One region of the Streptomyces sp. DSM 106670 genome, then DNA from elsewhere that is predicted to be linked to it. Evidence: riboswitches for the same ligand, from Rfam matches in the RefSeq annotation. Region 1 holds a riboswitch; each other region holds the start of a gene.

What was found. A riboswitch is a leader RNA that binds a small molecule or an ion and turns the genes downstream of it on or off. The one in region 1 is predicted to bind cobalamin.
Region 2: it holds a riboswitch for cobalamin, as region 1 does, so the genes downstream of both, ACSMXR_RS01595 (ABC transporter substrate-binding protein) here and ACSMXR_RS25535 (ribonucleoside-diphosphate reductase subunit alpha) in region 1, are expected to answer to the same signal.
Region 3: it holds a riboswitch for cobalamin, as region 1 does, so the genes downstream of both, ACSMXR_RS34190 (CbtB domain-containing protein) here and ACSMXR_RS25535 (ribonucleoside-diphosphate reductase subunit alpha) in region 1, are expected to answer to the same signal.
Region 4: it holds a riboswitch for cobalamin, as region 1 does, so the genes downstream of both, ACSMXR_RS31265 (CoA-acylating methylmalonate-semialdehyde dehydrogenase) here and ACSMXR_RS25535 (ribonucleoside-diphosphate reductase subunit alpha) in region 1, are expected to answer to the same signal.

Annotation. Positions count from the first base shown of each region.
Region 1 is NZ_CM147704.1:5,734,312-5,739,222, reverse strand. It holds gene ACSMXR_RS25555 (carbon starvation CstA family protein) at 1-1,332, shown strand, start outside; gene ACSMXR_RS25550 (YbdD/YjiX family protein) at 1,329-1,532, shown strand; gene ACSMXR_RS25545 (hypothetical protein) at 1,680-2,363, shown strand; gene ACSMXR_RS25540 (GNAT family N-acetyltransferase) at 2,363-2,872, shown strand; cobalamin riboswitch at 2,906-3,059, shown strand; gene ACSMXR_RS25535 (ribonucleoside-diphosphate reductase subunit alpha) at 3,197-4,911, shown strand, end outside.
Region 2 is NZ_CM147704.1:378,307-383,217, reverse strand. It holds gene ACSMXR_RS01610 (acyl-CoA dehydrogenase family protein) at 1-215, shown strand, start outside; gene ACSMXR_RS01605 (acyl carrier protein) at 331-606, shown strand; gene ACSMXR_RS01600 (beta-ketoacyl-[acyl-carrier-protein] synthase family protein) at 603-1,835, shown strand; cobalamin riboswitch at 1,930-2,116, shown strand; gene ACSMXR_RS01595 (ABC transporter substrate-binding protein) at 2,177-3,223, shown strand; gene ACSMXR_RS01590 (FecCD family ABC transporter permease) at 3,220-4,314, shown strand; gene ACSMXR_RS01585 (ABC transporter ATP-binding protein) at 4,311-4,911, shown strand, end outside.
Region 3 is NZ_CM147704.1:7,731,694-7,736,604, forward strand. It holds gene ACSMXR_RS34175 (metallophosphoesterase family protein) at 1-93, shown strand, start outside; gene ACSMXR_RS34180 (4'-phosphopantetheinyl transferase family protein) at 90-824, shown strand; gene ACSMXR_RS34185 (histidine phosphatase family protein) at 873-1,469, opposite strand; adenosylcobalamin (AdoCbl) riboswitch at 1,596-1,690, shown strand; gene ACSMXR_RS34190 (CbtB domain-containing protein) at 1,736-1,951, shown strand; gene ACSMXR_RS34195 (CbtA family protein) at 2,021-2,776, shown strand; gene ACSMXR_RS34200 (SDR family oxidoreductase) at 2,979-3,785, shown strand; gene ACSMXR_RS34205 (TetR/AcrR family transcriptional regulator) at 3,818-4,549, shown strand; gene ACSMXR_RS34210 (hypothetical protein) at 4,578-4,911, opposite strand, start outside.
Region 4 is NZ_CM147704.1:7,054,419-7,059,329, reverse strand. It holds gene ACSMXR_RS31275 (hypothetical protein) at 220-417, shown strand; gene cobF (precorrin-6A synthase (deacetylating)) at 497-1,288, opposite strand; cobalamin riboswitch at 1,380-1,558, shown strand; gene ACSMXR_RS31265 (CoA-acylating methylmalonate-semialdehyde dehydrogenase) at 1,784-3,286, shown strand; gene ACSMXR_RS31260 (acyl-CoA dehydrogenase family protein) at 3,283-4,437, shown strand; gene ACSMXR_RS31255 (enoyl-CoA hydratase/isomerase family protein) at 4,434-4,911, shown strand, end outside.

The DNA.
Region 1 (4,911 bases):
CTCTCCACCTTCATGAAGGTCGGCACGATCGGGCTGCTCGCCCTGGGCGTGGTCGTCGCGCTGCCGACGCTGAAGATGCCCGCGGTCACCGACTTCGCCTCCAGCGGCTCGGGCCCGGTCTTCGCCGGCTCGATGTTCCCGTTCGTCTTCATCACCATCGCCTGCGGCGCGCTCTCCGGCTTCCACTCCCTGGTCTCCTCCGGCACCACGCCGAAGATGGTCCAGAAGGAGACGCAGATCCGGATGATCGGCTATGGCGCCATGCTGGTCGAGTCGTTCGTGGCGATCATGGCGATGATCGCCGCCTGCATCATCGACCCCGGGCTCTACTTCGCCATCAACGCGCCCGTCGGTGTGATCGGCGACAGCGTCCAGTCCGCCTCCCAGGCCGTGGCCAACTTCGGCTTCACCATCACCCCCGACGCCCTGGCCCAGGCCGCCAAGGACGTCGAGGAGGCGAGCCTGCTCTCCCGGACCGGTGGCGCGCCCACGTTCGCGCTCGGCATGTCGGAGATCTTCTCCGCGGTGGTCGGCGGGACCGCGATGAAGGCGTTCTGGTACCACTTCGCCATCATGTTCGAGGCGCTCTTCATCCTGACCACCGTGGACGCCGGCACCCGGGTCGGGCGCTTCATGCTCCAGGACATGCTGGGCAACGCCTACAAGCCGTTCCGCGAGGTCAGCTGGAAGCCGGGCGTCTGGTTCGCCAGCGCCGTCGTGGTCGGCGGCTGGGGCTACTTCCTCTGGGTCGGTGTGCACGACCCGCTGGGCGGCATCAACCAGCTCTTCCCGCTCTTCGGCATCGCCAACCAGCTGCTGGCCGCCGTCGCGCTGGCCGTCTGCACCACGCTGCTCGTCAAGTCCGGCCGGCTGAAGTGGGCGTGGGTCACCGCGGTCCCGCTCGCCTGGGACGTGGCGGTCACCCTCACCGCGAGCTGGCAGAAGATCTTCTCCGAGGACGTGAAGGTCGGCTTCTTCGCCCAGCGCGACAAGTACCAGGCGGGTATCGACGCGGGCGAGGTGCTGGCCCCCGCGAAGAACATGGACGACATGCGGACCGTCGTCACCAACTCCACCGTCGACGGGGTGCTGAGCGCGCTCTTCGCGCTCCTCATCATCGTGGTGCTCGTGGACGCCGGGCGGGTCTGCTACAAGGCCATCCGCGACCCGGAGAGCGTCAAGCTCCACGAGACGCCGTACGTCGAGTCCAGGCTCGTCGCCCCGGCCTCGCTCATCGCGACCCCGGAGGAGAAGGCCGAACTGGCCGCCGCCGGCGTCGGCCCCGAGGGCGGCATCCGCAAGGAGGCCGCGGGAACGGGGAGTCCGACATGACCGTCGCGGACGTCCGGCGGGTGGCGGGACGGATCCGCTGGTACGTCCGTGAGCTGACCGGTGAGTCCACGTACGACCGCTATGTGGCGCACGCGAGGACGCACGATCCGGACGCGCCGGTGATGACCCGCCGCGCGTTCGAGCGCAGCCGCACGGACGCCCGCGAGGCCGATCCGCGCGAGGGCTTCCGCTGCTGCTGAGCACCGTCGGCCGGTCAGCGGGTCCTGGATCCCGGGCCGTCGCCCCTCCCCCGATGGAGCGGGCGGCGGCCCGGCGGCCGTTCCGGTGTCCGTCCACCGTTCGATTTCCCGGTGCACGGACCCCTCACCGTACGAAAAGATGTGCCCATGACATCGCGTTCCCGGTCGCCCCGGCTCCGGCCCCTCCTCCTGACCCTGCCGCTGACGCTGGCACTGGCCCTGGCGGCGACGGGCTGCGGCACCGAGCCCGCGCCCGACACGATGGCGGCGGGCCGGAGTTCCTCGGACGGTCCGGCACCGGACCGGGCGGAGCTGGAGGCGCGGGCGAGCGCCGCGCAGCTCGTCGCGGAGCATGTGTGGGTGACCGAGGCCGCGGGCTACGCCCTGGCGCGCCAGTCGGTCGGGGTGCTCGGTGACGACGGGTTCAGCAGCTCCTACACCGCGCCGGACGGCGGAACGCTCCAGCTGTCGGTGGAGCGCCGCCCGCACGCCGAGGCCGACTGTACGGAGGGCTCCGCGGCCGCGAGCGGTCAGGAGCCCCTGGTGACGTGCGAGCGGGACGGCGAACAGTGGTACCGGGCCACCGAGTCGGGCCATGCGTACGCCTGGGAGCAGGGCGAACTCGTGGTCACGGTGAGCGGGCCGCGCGACAAGGTGGACCGGACGACGCTGCGTTCGGCGGCGCGGGCCGCCCACCGCGCCGACGACCGGGAACTGGACCGGGTGCTGCCGCCGGCCGGGGAGGCCGCCGGGCGGCAGCCGGTCGAGCGCGGCGATCTGCCACCGGTGGGCGACGGCGCGCCGAACAACGATGTGGGAGCGAGTGGCTGATGGATCTGACGATCAGGGTGGCGGAGCCCGCCGAGTTCGCCGTGCTCGGCGGGATCATCGCCGAGGCGTATCTCGGCGACGATCTGCTGGACGGCCCGCAGGACCCGTATCTGCTCAAGCTGCGGGCGGTGGAACAACGGGCGGCCGAGGCGGAGGTGCTGGTCGCGCTCGACGCGGACGGGACGGTGCTCGGCGGTGTGACCTATGCCGCTCCCGGCACTCCGTGGCGCGACATCGCCGGTCCGGACGAGGCCGAATTCCGGATGCTGGCCGTGGCCCGCGCGGGGCGCGGACGGGGCGTGGGAGAGGCTCTCGTGCGGGCGTGCGTCAAGCGGGCCCGGTCGGCGGAAGATGTCCGGGCACTGGTGCTGTCGACGCAGCCGGGCATGCTCGCGGCCCATAGGATCTACCGTCGGCTCGGCTTTCTGCGGACCCCTGAACGGGACTGGGAGCCGGTGCCGGGCCTGCGGCTCATGACCTTCCGGCTGTGGCTGGAGGCGGCGTCCTGAGGGGCGTATTAAATCGACGCGACACAACATGTGGGGGCCGCAGCATCTGGCGGCCCCCACATGTATGCTCGACCTCGCTGTCGTCGCAGGGGAATCCGGTGCGAATCCGGAACTGTCCCGCAACGGTGTGATCAGTGTGTTTTTGCACACCTGAAGTCCGATGACCTGCCGACAGCGCGTCCGGATCGACCGAACCGGATGCCAGACGTCCGGGCCTCGCGGATAGGCCGGTGGACGCCGTCAGCTGTGCTGCCCTGCCCCGGGCTTCGCGCTGCCCGGCTCCCCCGCCTGCTGCCGGCCCCCTGCCGAGCGAGGGAAAGCCCAGTGACCATCGCGCCCGCCGATCCGGTTTCAGCCACCGAATCCGCCGAGTCCACCACGGCCGGTAACGCCCCGAACGACGGACCCGGGACCGCTTTGCTGCGGACCCTGACCGACCTCACCGTCGATCTGCCCGACACCGACCCCGGCCGGGTCGCCGCCGCCGCGCTGCGCGGGCGCAACGCCCGTTCCGACGAGGCCGAGTTGCGCTCGCTGGCCACCGAGGCCGCCGCGGGGCTGATCTCCGAGGACCCGGCGTACTCCCGGCTCGCCGCCCGGCTGCTGACCCGCACAATCGCGGACGAGGCCGCGGGGCAGGGCGCGACGTCCTTCTCCGCCTCGGTCGCCGTCGGGCACCGCGAGGGCCTGATCGCCGACCGCACCGCCGCGTTCGTGGCGCTGCACGCGGCCGCGCTCGACCAGCTCGTCGAGCAGGCCCTGGCGGACGGCGCCGACGACCGCTTCGGCTACTTCGGTCTGCGGACGCTGCACAGCCGTTACCTCCTGCGCCACCCGCTCACCCGCGAGGTCATCGAGACCCCGCAGCACTTCATGCTGCGCGTGGCCGCGGGCCTCGCCGAGGACGAGTCGGTGCGGGCGCTGGACGAGGTCGCCGCGCTCTACGGGCTGATGAGCAAGCTGGACTACCTCCCCTCCTCCCCCACCCTCTTCAACTCCGGTACCCGGCACCCGCAGATGTCCTCCTGCTATCTGCTGGACTCGCCGAAGGACGAGCTGGACTCGATCTACGACCGCTACCACCAGGTGGCGCGGCTCTCCAAGCACGCGGGCGGCATCGGTCTGTCGTACTCCCGCATCCGTGCCCGGGGTTCGCTGATCCGGGGCACAAACGGGCACTCCAACGGCATCGTGCCGTTCCTCAAGACGCTGGACGCCTCCGTCGCGGCGGTGAACCAGGGTGGCCGGCGCAAGGGCGCGGCGGCGGTCTACCTGGAGACCTGGCACGCGGACATCGAGGAGTTCCTGGAGCTCCGCGACAACACCGGTGAGGACCAGCGGCGTACGCACAACCTGAACCTGGCGCACTGGATCCCGGACGAGTTCATGCGCCGGGTCGACGCGGACACCGAGTGGTCGCTGTTCTCCCCGGCGGACGTGCCCGAGCTGGTCGACCTGTGGGGCGACGCGTTCGACGCGGCCTACCGCGCGGCCGAGGCCAAGGGCCTGGCCCGCAGGACGATTCCGGCGCGTGAGCTGTACGGCCGGATGATGCGGACCCTCGCGCAGACCGGTCAGGGCTGGATGACGTTCAAGGACGCCTCCAACCGGACCGCGAACCAGACCGCCGAGCCGGGCCGGGTCGTGCACTCCTCGAACCTGTGCACGGAGATCCTGGAGGTCACCGACGACGGCGAGACGGCCGTCTGCAACCTGGGCTCGGTCAACCTGGGCGCCTTCGTGGCGAACGGCTCGATCGACTGGGAGCGTCTGGACGCCACCGTGCGTACGGCCGTGACCTTCCTGGACCGGGTCGTCGACATCAACTTCTACCCGACCGAGCAGGCCGGGCGCTCCAACTCCCGCTGGCGGCCGGTCGGCCTGGGTGCGATGGGCCTCCAGGACGTCTTCTTCCAGCTGCGTCTGCCGTTCGACTCGCCCGAGGCGCGCGCGCTCTCCACGAAGATCTCCGAGCGCATCATGCTCGCCGCGTACGAGGCGTCCTGCGACCTCGCCGAGCGCTCGGGCCCGCTGCCCGC
Region 2 (4,911 bases), 5.4 Mb from region 1:
CCTGGCACCGGGGCCGCAGGGCGGGAATCCGGGGCCGCGCGGCGGAATTCAAGCGGCCCAACTGCGGCAGCAGGAGGCGCCCGCTGCGCGAGAAGGTGGCCGCGCTCGGCACCCGCGGGGTCCTGCTGGCGTACTGGGGAACCACCTCGATCCTCTCCCGATGGTTCGAGAAGCCGCAGGTGAGCGTAGACGAATCGGTTCGCCCCAAGGCGTAACCGGAAGATCGTCATCCAGTTATTTGGGGCGGTGGGTCGCTGCGTTCGGCCACCCGCCGTACGGGAAGACCCGAGCCGGCCAGATGCCGGTGAAACGCCGATGAGAGGAATCGCCATGAAGACCATCCACCCCAAGATCACCGAGGTACTCACCGGGACCTTCAAGGTGCCCGCCGCCGAGATCCTGCCGGAGTCCACCATGGACAGCCTGGAGATGGACTCGCTCGCGGTCGCCGAGTTCGCCGTCATCATCAAGGAGACGCTGGGCGTCGACGCGGACTCGGAGAAGCTGTACAAGGACGCCACGCTGGCCGACATCTCCGCGTACATCGACGCGGCCGTCGGCAGCGCGGCGGCCGATGCCACGGTGCCGGTGAGCAACACCCGATGAAGCGACCCGTCATCGCCGTCACGGGGCTGGGCATGATCACCCCGGTCGGCCACACCACCGACACCACCTGGGACGGAGTCTGCGCCGGGGAGTCGCCCGCCCGCACCGTCCCCGAACTGCACGGCTGCGCCGTCGACTTCGCCTGCACCGTCTCCGGCATCGACCTCGACGACGCGGTCGGCGGCCGGACCGCGTTCCGGATGGGCCGGTACGTCAAGTTCGCCGTCCTGGCCGCCCGGGAGGCGGTCGCCGACGCCGGGCTCGACCCCGAGCGGTGGGACGGCGCCCGGGTCGCCGTCGTGGTCGGCACCAGCAGCGGAGGATCCGCCGGACTCACCGAACAGGCCGTCGCCCTGGAGCGACGCGGCCCCGAGGCCACCTCACCCTCGGGCATCCTGCTGACCATCCCGAACATGCCCGCGGCCGAGATCGCCATCCGGATGAAGGCCACCGGACCCAGCCTCGCCCCGTGCACGGCCTGCTCGTCCGGGGTGACCGCCCTGTCCGTGGCCCGGGACATGCTGACGCTGGGCCACTGCGACATCGCCATCGCCGGGGCCACCGAGTCCATCGTGTTCCCGGTCGCGATGACCGGCTTCGCCCGCTCCGGCGCGGCGGCACCGCGGGACGGCGACCCCGCCCGCCTCTGCCGGCCCTTCGCCGCCGACCGGGCCGGAATCGTCATGGGCGAGGGCGCGGCCGTCATGGTCCTGGAGCGGGCCGAGGACGCCCGGGCCAGAGGCGCCTCCCCCCGGGCGCTGATCGCGGGCACCGGCGCCACCACCGACGCCCACCACCCCACCAGCCCCCACCCCTCCGGGGACGTGGCGCGGGCGGCCGTCGACGGCGCGCTGCGCGACGCGGGCTGGCGGCCCGAGGACGTCGACCACGTCAACGCGCACGGGACGTCGACCCCCCTCAACGACGCCACCGAAGCCGCCCTCATCGGCCGGGCCTATCCGCACCGGCCGCCCGTCACCGCCCCCAAGGGCGTACTGGGCCACTGCATGGGCGCGGCCGGCGCCATCGAGGCGGGCCTGACGATCCTCACGCTCCAGCACGGGATGATCCCGCCGATCGCGAACCTGGACGCCCCCGCGCCCGGGTTCGACATCGACTGCGTCACCAAGACCCCGCGCGAGGTGCCGGTACGGCGGGCCGTCAGCCACTCCTTCGGCTTCGGCGGCCAGAACGCGGTGATCGCCCTCCAGGCGCCGGACACGCCCTAAGTCCGCCCGGGCCGGTGCGGCGGGCCGATCCCGCGCCGCACCGGCCCCGCGCCCAGCGGCCCGCCGCACCGCGCCTGATCTGCGGGAAGCCGCGTGATAGCTTGCCGGGGCCAGTCGAACCCCAGCGACGGGGTCAGGGAATCCGGTGCGAAACCGGAACTGACGCGCAGCGGTGAGGGGGACGGGCGGGGCCACGGCCACTGGAGCACCCACCTGCTCCGGGAAGGCGTCCCGCCCGGACGAACCCGAGTCCGAAGACCTGCTGGCACCCGCGCCCGCACCGGGGCACGGGAACCGTACGACGGGCTCCGCGGCTGGGCCCAGAGACACAGAGGTCCTTCGTGCTGTCCACGGCCACCCCCGCCCCGATACGTACCGCCGCCCTGCTCGCGGCGGGACTCCTCCTGCTGACCGCCTGCGGCGGGGGCGAAAGCACCGGGGCCGCCGACGGGAAGAAGACCGAGGGCTTCCCGCTCACCCTCCAGAACTGCGGGCGCACCGTCACCGTGAAGGCCCCGCCCCAGCGGGCCGTCTCCGTCGACCAGGGGTCGACCGAGATCCTGCTCTCGCTCGGCCTCGCCGACCGGCTCGCGGGCACCGCCACCTGGAGCGACCCGGTGATGAAGGGCCTGGAGAAGGCCAACGCCGGCGTCGAGCGCATATCGGAGAACCGGCCCTCCTCGGAGAAGGTCCTCGACAAGGAACCCGACTTCCTCAGCGCCTCCTTCGCCTCGACCCTCGCCAAGGGCGGCGTCGCGCCCCGCGAACAGTTCGAGAAGCTCGGCGTCCCGACCTACATCTCACCCGCCGACTGCGTCGGCAAGGACAACAGCGGCAGCGGCGACGGAGCCCGTACCGCACCGCTGACGATGGACAGCGTCTACACGGAAGTCCGCGAACTGGCCCAGGTGTTCGGCGTCCCCGAGCGTGGTGACGCCCTGGTGAAGAAGCTCCGGGCCCGCGTCGACAAGGCCACCGAGGGCGTCGACGCCTCCGACGCCTCCCTCCTCTACTGGTTCTCCGACTCCAAGGCCCCCTACCTCGCGGGCTGTTGCGGCGCCCCCGGCGTCATCACCAAGGAACTCGGCGCGAAGAACGTCTTCGACGACACCCACGACGAATGGCCCCAGATCAGCTGGGAGACCGTCGCCGACCGCAACCCCGACGTCCTGGTCATCGGCGATCTGAGCCGTACGACGCAGACCGCCGAGAGCGCCGAGAAGAAGATCGAGTTCCTGGAGTCCAACCCGGTCACCAAGACGATGGACGCCGTCAAGAACCGCCGTTACGTGCTGCTCAGCGGCCAGGCCATGAACCCCACCATCCGGACCGTCGAGGGCCTGGAGCGCGTCGCGGCCGGACTGCGCGACTTCGGGCTCACGGGGTGAGCACCGATAGCCGTACGGCCGTGAAGGCGGCCGACGCGCCACCTGGCACCGCCCGCCCGGACGGTCCCGGCCGGGGCGGCGTGCCGCTCACCGTGCTGCTGTGGGTCGGCGGCCTGCTCCTCCTCCTGGCCTCCGTCGCGGTCGCCGTCACCATCGGGCCCGCCCGGATCTCCGTGCCCGACGTCTGGTCCGCCGTCGCCGCGCACCTCGGGTTCGGCGCCAGTGACCTCAGCCCGATCCGGGACGGCATCATCTGGAACCTCCGCATGCCCCGCACCCTCCTCGCCGCCGTGTGCGGCGCGGGGCTCGCGGTGTGCGGCACGGTGATGCAGTCCCTGCTGCGCAACCCGCTCGCCGACCCCTTCGTCCTCGGCGTCTCCTCCGGAGCCTCGACCGGGGCGGTCGTGGTGGTCGTCCTCGGGGTCGGCGGGGGAGCGGTGTCGCTGTCGGCCGGGGCGTTCGTGGGGGCCATCTGCTCGTTCGCCCTGGTGCTGCTGCTCAGCCACACCCTCGGCGGCTCCACCGACCGGGTCGTCCTCTCCGGCGTCGCCGCGATGCAGCTGTTCTCCGCCCTCACCTCCTTCGTCGTGATGACCTCCGCCGACGCCGAGCAGACCCGCGGGGTGCTGTTCTGGCTCCTCGGCTCGCTCAGTGGCGTCGGCTGGAGCGAGGTCGTCCTCTGCTCCGCCGTGCTCGCCGTCTGCCTGGTGGTCTGCCTGGCCCACGCCCGTACGCTCGACGCCTTCGCCTTCGGGCAGGACGCCGCCGCAGCGCTCGGCGTGAACGTCGCCCGCACCCGGATCGTGCTGCTCTGCACCACCGCCCTGCTGACCGCCGCCGTGGTCAGCGCGGCCGGGGCGATCGGCTTCGTCGGCCTGGTCCTGCCGCACGCGGCCCGCGCCCTCACCGGCTCCGGGCACCGGCGGCTCCTGCCGGTCACCGCACTCGCCGGGGCGATCTTCCTGGTGTGGGTCGACACCCTCGCCCGGACCGTCCTGGACCCGCAGGAGGTACCAGTCGGCGTCGTCACCGCGCTGATCGGCGTCCCCGCCTTCGTCCTCGTCCTGTACCGCACCCGGAGCACGTCATGAGCCGAACCACGCACGGTTCCGGAGGCCTGCGGGCCGAACGGGTCGGCCGGGAGGCGGGCGGCCGGCTCATCCTCGACGGCGTGGACATCGCCCCGCCGCCCGGCTCCACCGTCGGACTCATCGGCCCCAACGGCTCCGGAAAGTCCACCCTGCTGCGGATCCTCGCGGGCCTCCTCGCCCCGGCCACCGGTGTCGTCACCCTGGACGGGAACCCCCTCGCCGGGCTCGGCCGCCGCACCGTCGCCCGCCGGATCGCCGTCGTCGACCAGCACGCGGTCACCCAGGTCGACCTCAGCGTCCTGGACGTCGTACGCCTCGGCCGCATCCCGCACCGCCGCGCCTGGTCCGCCCCCGACCGCACCGACGAGGACGCCGTCGCCGAGGCACTGCGGCGCACCGGGCTCACGGACCGGTCCGGCCAGTCCTGGCACACCCTGTCCGGAGGCGAACGCCAACGCGTCCAGATCGCCCGCGCCCTGGCCCAGCAGCCCCGCGAACTCCTCCTGGACGAACCGACGAACCACCTCGACATCCAGCACCAGCTGGACCTGCTCGCTCTGGTCGCCGAACTCCCCGTCACCAGCGTCGTCGCGCTGC
Region 3 (4,911 bases), 2.0 Mb from region 1:
CAGATCCTCCCGTACGAGGGCGACCCCGCCCCACCGGCCCGGACCGGCGCCGAACCGTCCGCACGACCGCACACCCCCGGAGGCGCCTCGTGATCGAGCTGCTGCTCCCCGCCGACGTCTCCTGTGCGGCGACCCGCGCGGAGAGCGTCCCGGACGGAACCCTCTTCCCGGAGGAGGAGGCGCTGATCGCCAAGAGCGTGGCCAAACGCCGGAACGACTTCGCGACGGCCCGCGCCTGCGCCCGGCGGGCCATGGCCGGACTCGGCCTGCCGCCGGTGGCCGTGCTCCACGGGCACCGGGGACGACCGCTGTGGCCCGAGGGAATCGTCGGCAGCCTCACCCACTGCGACGGGTACCGGGCCGCCGCGCTGGCCCGTGCGAAGGACGTGCTGTCGCTGGGCATCGACGCGGAACCGCACGCCCCGCTCCCCAGCGGCGTACGGGAGTTGGTGACGCTGCCCGCCGAACGCGAGCGGATCGGCCCGCCCGCGCCGGAGGGCTCGGACGAAGACGGCACGGGCGAAATCCACTGGGACCGGGTCCTGTTCAGCGCCAAGGAGAGCGTCTTCAAGACCTGGTATCCGGTCACGGGCCTCGAACTCGATTTCACCGAGGCCGACCTGACGTTCCATCGGACCGATGAACCGGGCAGCGGTGACGGTCCTCGGGGCGGTGTGGCCGCCGAGGGTTCCTTCGCCGCCCGGCTGCTGCTCACCGACCCGGCGCTGCCGACGACGCTGCACGGGCTCTGGCGGATCGAGGACGGCATCGTCGCCACGGCCGTGCTGGTCCGGCCCGACTGGCGGGACGGCAACGCGGTCTGACGTTCGCCCGGCCGGCCGGTCTGCCGGGGCTGCGACGCGGCGTGACGCTCAGTCGACCGGGGGAGCGGTCAGGGGGCGGCCCAGTCCCACGTTCCACCGGCCCGACCGGCCGCTGAGTCCGGTCAGCGTCAGCGGGGCGACGTCCAGCCGCCAGAACGCCTCCGCCGGCAGCCGCAGACCATGGACGACCGCCGCCCGGACGACGGCGGCCTCGGCCACCGCCAGGAAGCTCGTGCCGGGTGCGTCCGGTCCGCCGAGGGAGTCCAGCCATCTGCCGGTCCTCCCGACCAGGTCGTGCAGCGACTCGCCGCCGTGCGGCGCCGCCGAGGGGTCGTCGAGCCAGGCGGCCAGCTGTGCGGGCTCGGCGGCGGCCACCTCGTCGAGACGGCGGCCGGCCCAGCGCGCCAGGTCCCAGCCGGCCAGGGCCGGTTCGGTCCGCGCCCGCGCCGCCAGGCCGAGCGCGGCGGTGGTCTCGCGGCACCGCTCGGAGGGACCGCTCAGTGCGAGCCCGGCTTCCGGCACCGCGCCGGCCGCGGCCCGCGCGCGCTCCCGGCCGGACCGGTCCAGAGGAGCGTCGCCGTCGAAGCGGGCCTCCCGCAGTGCCGCGTTCATCGCCGGTGAGATCAACATCACCCGTACTGTCATGTTCCTGCCCTCACTCCTTCACCACGGGCCCCAAAGCCCTGCGGCCCCAAGGGATCCGTGCTCCGCGGCTCCGCAGATTGGACCATGGCGGCGCCTGCGTACAGGCGGTATGGTCACGTCGACCATGACGAGGGTGTGACGGAAGTCCGGTGAGAATCCGGCACGGTCGCGCCACTGTGAACCCGCATCCGTGCGGGGAAGTCAGACCCGGCACCTTCGTCCGAGGCACCACGACAGGGACGCGTGTTCCCACAGGAGGTACTGCGATGGCACAGTCCGCCGTTCCCGCAACCGGGACATCCGCGATCACTCCGATCTCGGCGAAGGCCATTGCCCCGTGGGCGGTCTTCTTCGGCATCCTCATGCTCGTCCTGCTGTACTTCGTCGGCGCCGAACAGGGCGCCACCGCGCTCATCTCGGGCGAAGGCGTCCACGAGTGGGTCCACGACGGCCGCCACCTGCTCGGCTTCCCCTGCCACTGACGCACCTGCGGCACCTGAATCAGCAGGGAATCAGCGGACACGGGAAGCAAGAGAAACCAGGAAACCATCGTGAACTCCATATCTGTCAGAGCTCTGCTCGTGCGCGGCATGCTCGCGGGCCTGATCGCGGGCGCGCTGGCGCTCGCCGTCGCCTACTTCCTCGGTGAGTCCCAGGTGGACGCGGCCATCGCCCTCGAAGAGGCCCACAGCCACGACCACGGCGGCGGTGAGGAGCTGGTCAGCCGCACCATGCAGGCGACCGGCGGACTCGCCACCGGCGTCCTGGTCTTCGGCGTCGCCGTGGGCGGGATCGCCGCCCTCGTGTTCTGTTACGCGCTGGGCCGCATCGGCAACTTCGGCCCCCGGGCCACGGCCGCGCTGATCGCGGGCGCCGCCCTGCTCACGGTCTACGTCGTGCCGTTCCTGAAGTACCCGGCCAACCCGCCCGCCGTCGGCAACCCCGACACCATCGGCAAGCGCACCACCCTGTTCTTCCTGATGGTCGCCCTCAGCGTGCTGCTGGCCGTCGCCGCCGTCATCATCGGCAAACGGCTCGCTCCCCGCCTGGGCAACTGGAACGCCACCACCGCGGCCGTCGCCGGCTTCGTTCTGCTGATCGGCCTGGCCTACGCCTTCCTGCCCTCCTTCGACGAGGTGGGCAAGGACTTCCCGGCGACTCTGTTGTGGGAGTTCCGGCTCTCGACGCTCGCGGTCCAGGCGACGCTGTGGAGCGTCTTCGGAGTGGTCTTCGGCTACCTCACCGAACGTCTTCTGACCCCCGTGGCCCGCGCTGCGACGCCCCGCACCGCGAGTGCGGTGAACTGAGCGGATCGCACCGACGCACACGACGGAACCCGCCGGGGCCTGCCCGGCGGGTTCCGTCGTGTGCGGGCCGGGCGAATGCAGGGTAGCGATGTTTATTAGCGTTGCTACGATCGTGGGGTAGCGTCGCTACTGCGATGGTGTTAGCGTTGATCTCGTCGGGTTTCACGGGACCGCCGCGACCCCAGTCGCCAGGAGCACTGCCATGACCGAACAGTCCACATCCGTATCGACGCCGACGCCGGCATCCGCGTCCTCCGCGCAGCCCGCACGCGCTGGTGACGCCCCTCGTCGGGTGGCCGTGGTCACCGGGGGTTCCCGGGGCATCGGCCGCGAGAGCGCCGAACGGCTCGCCGCCGACGGCTTCGCGGTCGTCGTCAACTACGCGGGCAACCACACCGAGGCAGAGGCCGCCGTCGCCGCGATCACCGCCGCGGGCGGTGAGGCCTTCGCCCAGCAGGCGGACGTGGCCGACGAGGTCGCCGTCGCGGCGCTCTTCGACGCCGCCGAGGAGACGTTCGGCGGCGTCGACGTGGTGGTGCACGCGGCGGGGGTCATGGCGCTCGCGCCGCTGGCCGAGCTCGAACTCGACACGCTCGACCGGATGCACCGCACCAACATCCGGGGCACGTTCGTCGTCGACCAGCAGGCCGCGCGGCGGTTGCGCGAGGGCGGGGCCATCATCAACTTCTCCAGCTCGGTGCTGTCGCTGGCGCTGCCCGGCTACACCGCCTATGCCGCGACCAAGGGCGCCGTCGAGGCCATGACCCTGATCCTCGCCCGCGAGCTGCGCGGCCGCGACATCACCGTCAACGCCGTCGCGCCGGGGCCGACCGCCACCGCCCTGTTCCTGGACGGCAAGGACGAGGAGACCGTCGCACGGATGGCCGCCCAGCCGCCGCTGGAGCGGCTGGGTACCCCGCAGGACATAGCCGAGGTGGTCTCCTTCCTCGCCGGCCCGGCCCGCTGGGTCAACGGCCAGGTGCTGAGGGCCAACGGCGGCATCGTCTGACCGCCGCCGTGCCGCTTGATAGCGTCCGTCCGGTGAGTACGAGCACCCGCACCCGCATCCTGGAAGTGGCCGCCACACTGGTCAGGGAGTCGCCCGACGGTGATATCTCCACGCGCGCCGTGTGCGAGGCGGCGAAGGTGGGCGCTCCGGCCCTCTACCGCCACTTCGGCGACAAGGAAGGCCTGCTGTCGGCCGTCGTCGACCACGGCTTCGAGAAGTACCTGGCGACGAAGAGGGAGCGCGGCGAGACGACGGACCCGGTGGAGGACCTGCGCCGGGGGTGGGACAGCCACGTCGCCTTCGCCCTCGACAACCGCAACCTCTACCGGCTGATGAACTCGCCGGCGATGCGCACACCGCCCGCCGCGGCGCTGGAGTCCCACCGGATCCTGACCGGGGACCTCGAACGGGCCGCCGCCCGGGGCCGGATACGTGTCGCGCCCGAGCTCGCCGCCCAGATGATCATGTCGGCCAATGTGGGGGTGGCGCTGATGCTGGTGTCCCGTCCCGCGACGTTCGACGACATCGAGGTGTCCAGACGGGTGCGTGACGCGCTGCACGCGACGGTGCTCACACCGGACGTCTCGCCGGAGATGTCACCGAGCGCGTCGCCCGACGTGCCGCCGGCCGCCGAAGTGCCCACGGCGGCGGCCCGGTTGAGCGCTCTGCTGCGGAAGGAGCACGGGGCGGGCCTGAGCACCGCCGAGGCGGCGCTGATGAAGGAGTGGCTCGACCGGGTGGCGAACGCCCGGCCGGACGTCTGATCCGCGGCACCGAGCCGGACCATGGAGGTCATCGCGGCGCGGGGGAGGAGGCGTCGTGATCGCGCAGGCCGTCCTCGGTGCGGCGCGCAGCGTTGCCGACGATGCGTTCCAGGTCCTTCTGTACGTCGTGTTCCGTGCTGCCGTGCGGTGCGTACGCGGACACGGTGAGCACGAGGTCGCCGTTCCACAGGAGGAGGGTGCGGCCGGGGCGGCCCTGGTCGTCCTCCGGTAACGCGTAGGCGGTGTCATGGATCTTCTCGGGTCCGCGCCCATGGGCGCGGTCGAGATCCTCCTTGACGCGGTAGGCGTGGCGGGCGGGCCCGGTGTTCTCGTACACCCGGGCCGTGGTGCTGAGCTTCCAG
Region 4 (4,911 bases), 1.3 Mb from region 1:
CGGGGAGCGCCACGGGCGTTCCGCATCCGTTCCGCCGTTCGTCACGCGCTCCCTGACCACCGGTCAGGTCGTGGACCTCGACTGTGCGGAGGCAGTGACCCAGATGTAACCGAATGGCGTAGAGAACGCGGAACCACGGAGCGTCACAAGCCGTTCTTCTTCCCACTACACGGCCGCCGGACCCCGGCGACGTTCGACCAGAGGAAAGGAAAACGCCCTATGAAGAAGACCGTCGGATGGGCCCAGGACGGCGACGACTGGACGATCACGGTGAACGGCACGCTGTATCGCGCGATCGAGCGGCCGACGGACGGCCGGGTGCACAACTATCTGGTGCGGGGCGACGACCTGACCGCCGAGTGCCCGAGCCTGGGACACGGGCTCGGCGTGATCCGGGCGCACGAGACCCGGCGCTGACACCCCGCCGGTCCGACGACGAGGTGCGGAGGCCGCTGCCGCCCGCGCCTCGACGTGGACCCGTCGCCCGTCCGTGGCCTCAGGCGTCCGTGGCGTCCGGCGCCGGGCGCAGCAGATAGGTGTCCATGATCCAGCCGTGCCGCTCGCGGGCCTCCGCGCGCAGCCGGCTGATCCGTTCGGCCACCTCGTCGAGCGGGCCGGAGACGAGGATCTCGTCCGGGGTGCCGATGTACGCGCCCCAGTGGATCCACAGCCCCCTGCCCGTCAGATGGGTGAAGGTCTCATGGCCGTCGAGCATCACGACGATGTCGACGTCGTCCCCGGGAAAGCCCTGGGCCAGCCGCCGGCCGGGGGTGATGTGGATGGGGCGGCCGACCCCGTTCAGGGTGACGCGGTGCCGGGCGGCGAGGGCGGAGACGCTGCTGATGCCGGGGATCACCTCATGGCCGAATTCCACCGTGCCACGGCCCCGGATGTCGTCGAGGATCGCGAGGGTGCTGTCGTACAGCGAGGGGTCGCCCCACACCAGGAAGGCTCCGCACTGCCCCGGCGCGAGCTCCTCGATGATCAGGCGTTCGCAGATGTCGGCGCGGCGCTGCCGCCAGTCGTGCACCGCCGAGGCGTAGCGCCCGCCGTCCTGCTGGGTGCGGTCCCGCCACGGGTCCTCGGCCTCCACGACGCGGTAGGGGCCGGTGAGGTGTTCGTCCAGGATGTCCCGCCGCAGCCGGGTCAGGGACTCCTTCTCCTTGCCCTTGCCGAGCACGAAGAAGACGTCGGCCCGGCGCATGGCCTTCACCGCGGCGAGGGTCAGATGGTCGGGGTCTCCGGCGCCCATGCCGATGACGAGGACGTGGCGCGGTGCGTAGCTCATGTCGGCCGATCATGCCAGGGGCGAGCCGGGGTGGACTTACTAGGACGTCCAACTATATCTTCGGGGCAGCGGGGTGGCCGGTGCGCAGCCGGACGCCCTCAAGGCCCGTGGTGTCAGGGAAGCCGGTGCGAATCCGGCGCGGTCCCGCCACTGTGACCGGGGAGTTCGTCCTCGCAGGACACGCCACTGACGGCGAAGCCGCCGTCGGGAAGGCATGAGGACGGGCGTCGATCCGGGAGTCAGGATACCGGCCGCGGGATGTTCCGTGTTTCCACGAGGATGGAGCAGACACGCATGGCACCGGTCCGCATGCCCGGCCCCGCAGGCCCGTCCCGGCGAGCGGTTCTTCCCGCCCCCTGACGGCCCACGCCCTTCGCGTCCCACCCACGGCAGGCCCCTTCGCGCCCGCGCACCGACGGTGCGCCGTGCGCCGGAGCCGCCGCGTGCCATCCCCGGATCTCACCTGACGATCTCACCGACGAGAGCAGGCTTTCCATGGTCCGCGAACTCACCCATTTCATCGGCGGCAAGCAGACGCCCGGCACCTCGGGCGCCTACGGCGATGTGTACGACCCCAACACCGGCCGGGTCCAGGCCCGGGTACCGCTGGCCGACCGCGCCGAGACCGAGGCGGCCATCGCCGACGCGGCCGAGGCCCAGCACGAGTGGGGCGAGTGGAACCCGCAGCGCCGCGCCCGGGTGCTGCTGCGCTTCCTCCAGCTCGTCGAGCAGGAGAAGGACGCGCTGGCCCGGCTGCTCTCCTCCGAGCACGGCAAGACCGTGGCGGACGCGCACGGCGACATCGCGCGCGGACTGGACGTGGTGGAGTTCGCCGCCGGTGTCCCGCACCTGGTGAAGGGCGAGTTCAGCGACAACGCCGGGTCCGGCATCGACGTCCACTCGCTGCGCCGGCCGCTCGGCGTCGTCGCGGGCATCACCCCGTTCAACTTCCCCGCGATGATTCCGCTGTGGAAGGCGGCCCCCGCTCTGGCCTGCGGAAACGCCTTCATCCTGAAGCCCTCCGAGCGGGACCCGTCGGTGCCGTTGCGCCTGGCCGAACTGTTCCTGGAGGCGGGGCTGCCGCCCGGGGTGCTCAACGTCGTCAACGGCGGCAAGGAGACGGTCGACACCCTGCTGGAGGACCCGCGCGTCAAGGCGCTCGGCTTCGTCGGCTCGACCCCGATCGCCGCGCACATCTACGCCACCGCCGCCGCCCACGGCAAGCGCGCGCAGTGCTTCGGCGGGGCGAAGAACCACATGATCGTGATGCCGGACGCCGACCTGGACCAGGCGGTGGACGCGCTGATCGGGGCGGGTTACGGATCGGCGGGCGAGCGGTGCATGGCGATCTCGGTGGCGGTGCCCGTGGGCGAGGCCACCGCCGACGCGCTGGTCGCCAGGCTCACCGAGCGGATCGCCGAGCTGCGGATCGGCCGCTCGGACGACCCGGACGCCGACTTCGGGCCGCTGGTGGGCCGCGACGCGGTGGAGCGGGTCCGCGGCTATGTCGATCTCGGCGTCGAGGAAGGCGCCGAACTGGTCGTCGACGGCCGTGACTTCACCCTGGAGGGTCACGAGGACGGCTTCTTCGCGGGCGCCTCGCTCTTCGACCGGGTCACTCCGGACATGCGGATCTACCAGGAGGAGATCTTCGGCCCGGTGGTGTCCGTGGTCCGCGCGGCCGACTACGAGGAGGCGCTGCGGCTGCCCTCGGAGCACCCGTACGGCAACGGCGTGGCGCTCTTCACCCGCGACGGCGACACCGCGCGCGACTTCACCCGCCGCGTCGACACCGGCATGGTCGGCGTCAACGTGCCGATCCCGGTGCCGGTCGCGTACCACACGTTCGGCGGCTGGAAGCGGTCCGGCTTCGGCGATCTGAACCAGCACGGTCCGGACGCCATCCGCTTCTACACCCGTACGAAGACCGTCACTTCGCGCTGGCCCGCCTCGGGAATCCGGGACGGCGCGAGCTTCACGATTCCGACCATGGGATGAGTGCCGTGACCACGCTCCTCACCGACGACCAGCTCGCGGTCGTCGAGACGACCCTGGACTTCGCCCAGGAACACCTGGCCCCGCACGCCGTCGCCTGGGACCAGGACAAGCACTTCCCCGTCGACGTCCTGCGCAAGGCGGCGGAACTCGGCCTCGGCGGCGTCTACGTACGCGACGAACTCGGCGGCTCCGGGCTCTCCCGCTCCGACGGGGTCCTGGTCTTCGAGGCCCTGGCCACCGGCTGCCCGTCCATCGCGGGCTATCTCTCCATCCACAACATGGTCGGCTGGATGATCGACCGGTACGGCGGCGAGGCCCAGCGCGGCCGCTATCTGCCCGCGCTCTGCACCATGGAGCAGCTCGGCAGCTACTGCCTGACCGAGCCGGGCGCCGGGTCCGACGCCGCCGCGCTGCGCACCCGCGCGGTCCGCGACGGCGGCCACTGGGTGCTGACGGGGACGAAGCAGTTCATCTCCGGGGCAGGCGCCTCGCATATCTACATCGTGCTGGCCCGCACCGGCGACGACGGGCCCCGGGGCATCTCCGCGTTCCTCGTCGAACGCGACGATCCCGGGCTGTCGTTCGGGGTCAACGAGAAGAAGATGGGCTGGAACGCCCAGCCGACCCGGCAGGTCCTGCTGGACGAGGTGCGGATCCCGGCCGACCGGCTGCTCGGCGAGGAGGGCGGCGGCTTCCGTATCGCGATGAACGGCCTGAACGGCGGCCGACTGGGCATCGCCGCCTGCTCGTTGGGCGGTGCGCAGAGCGCGCTGGACCGGAGCCTCGCCCATCTCGCGGACCGGGAGGCGTTCGGCGCCCGGCTGCTGGACTCGCAGGCGCTGCAGTTCCGGCTGGCCGACATGGCGACCGAGCTGGCGGCGGCCCGCGCCCTGGTACGGCAGGCGGCCGAGGCGCTCGACCGAAATGTGGCCGGTGCTCCGCAACTGTGCGCGATGGCCAAGCACTTCGCGACCGACACCGGCTACTCGGTGGCCGACCGGGCGCTCCAACTGCACGGCGGCTACGGCTATCTGGCCGAGTACGGCATCGAGAAGATCGTCCGGGACCTGCGGGTCCACCAGATCCTGGAAGGGACCAACGAGATCATGCGCGTCATGGTGGCCCGGAGCCTGACGGGAGCCCTGCGATGACCGAGGAACTCGTGCTCGCCCGCACCGAGGGGCGTACCGGGGTGCTGACGCTGAACCGGCCGAAGGCGCTCAACGCCCTCACCCACGCGATGGTGGAGACGATCGCGGCGGCCCTGGACCGGTGGGAACACGACCCCGAGGTGGGGGCGGTCGTCATCACCGGGGCCGGGGAGCGCGGCCTGTGCGCGGGCGGCGACATCCGGTCCATCCACGAGGACGCCCGGGTGGGCGGCAGGGCCTCGGCCGCGTTCTGGCGCGACGAGTACCGGCTCAACGCCCGTATCGCCCGCTACCCGAAGCCGTATGTGGCGGTCATGGACGGCATCGTGATGGGCGGCGGGGTCGGCGTCTCGGCGCACGGCAACGTCCGGATCGTCACCGAGCGGTCCAAGGTGGCCATGCCGGAGACCGGGATCGGCTTCGTGCCGGACGTCGGCGGCACCTATCTGCTGGCGCTGGCCCCCGGCGAGCTGG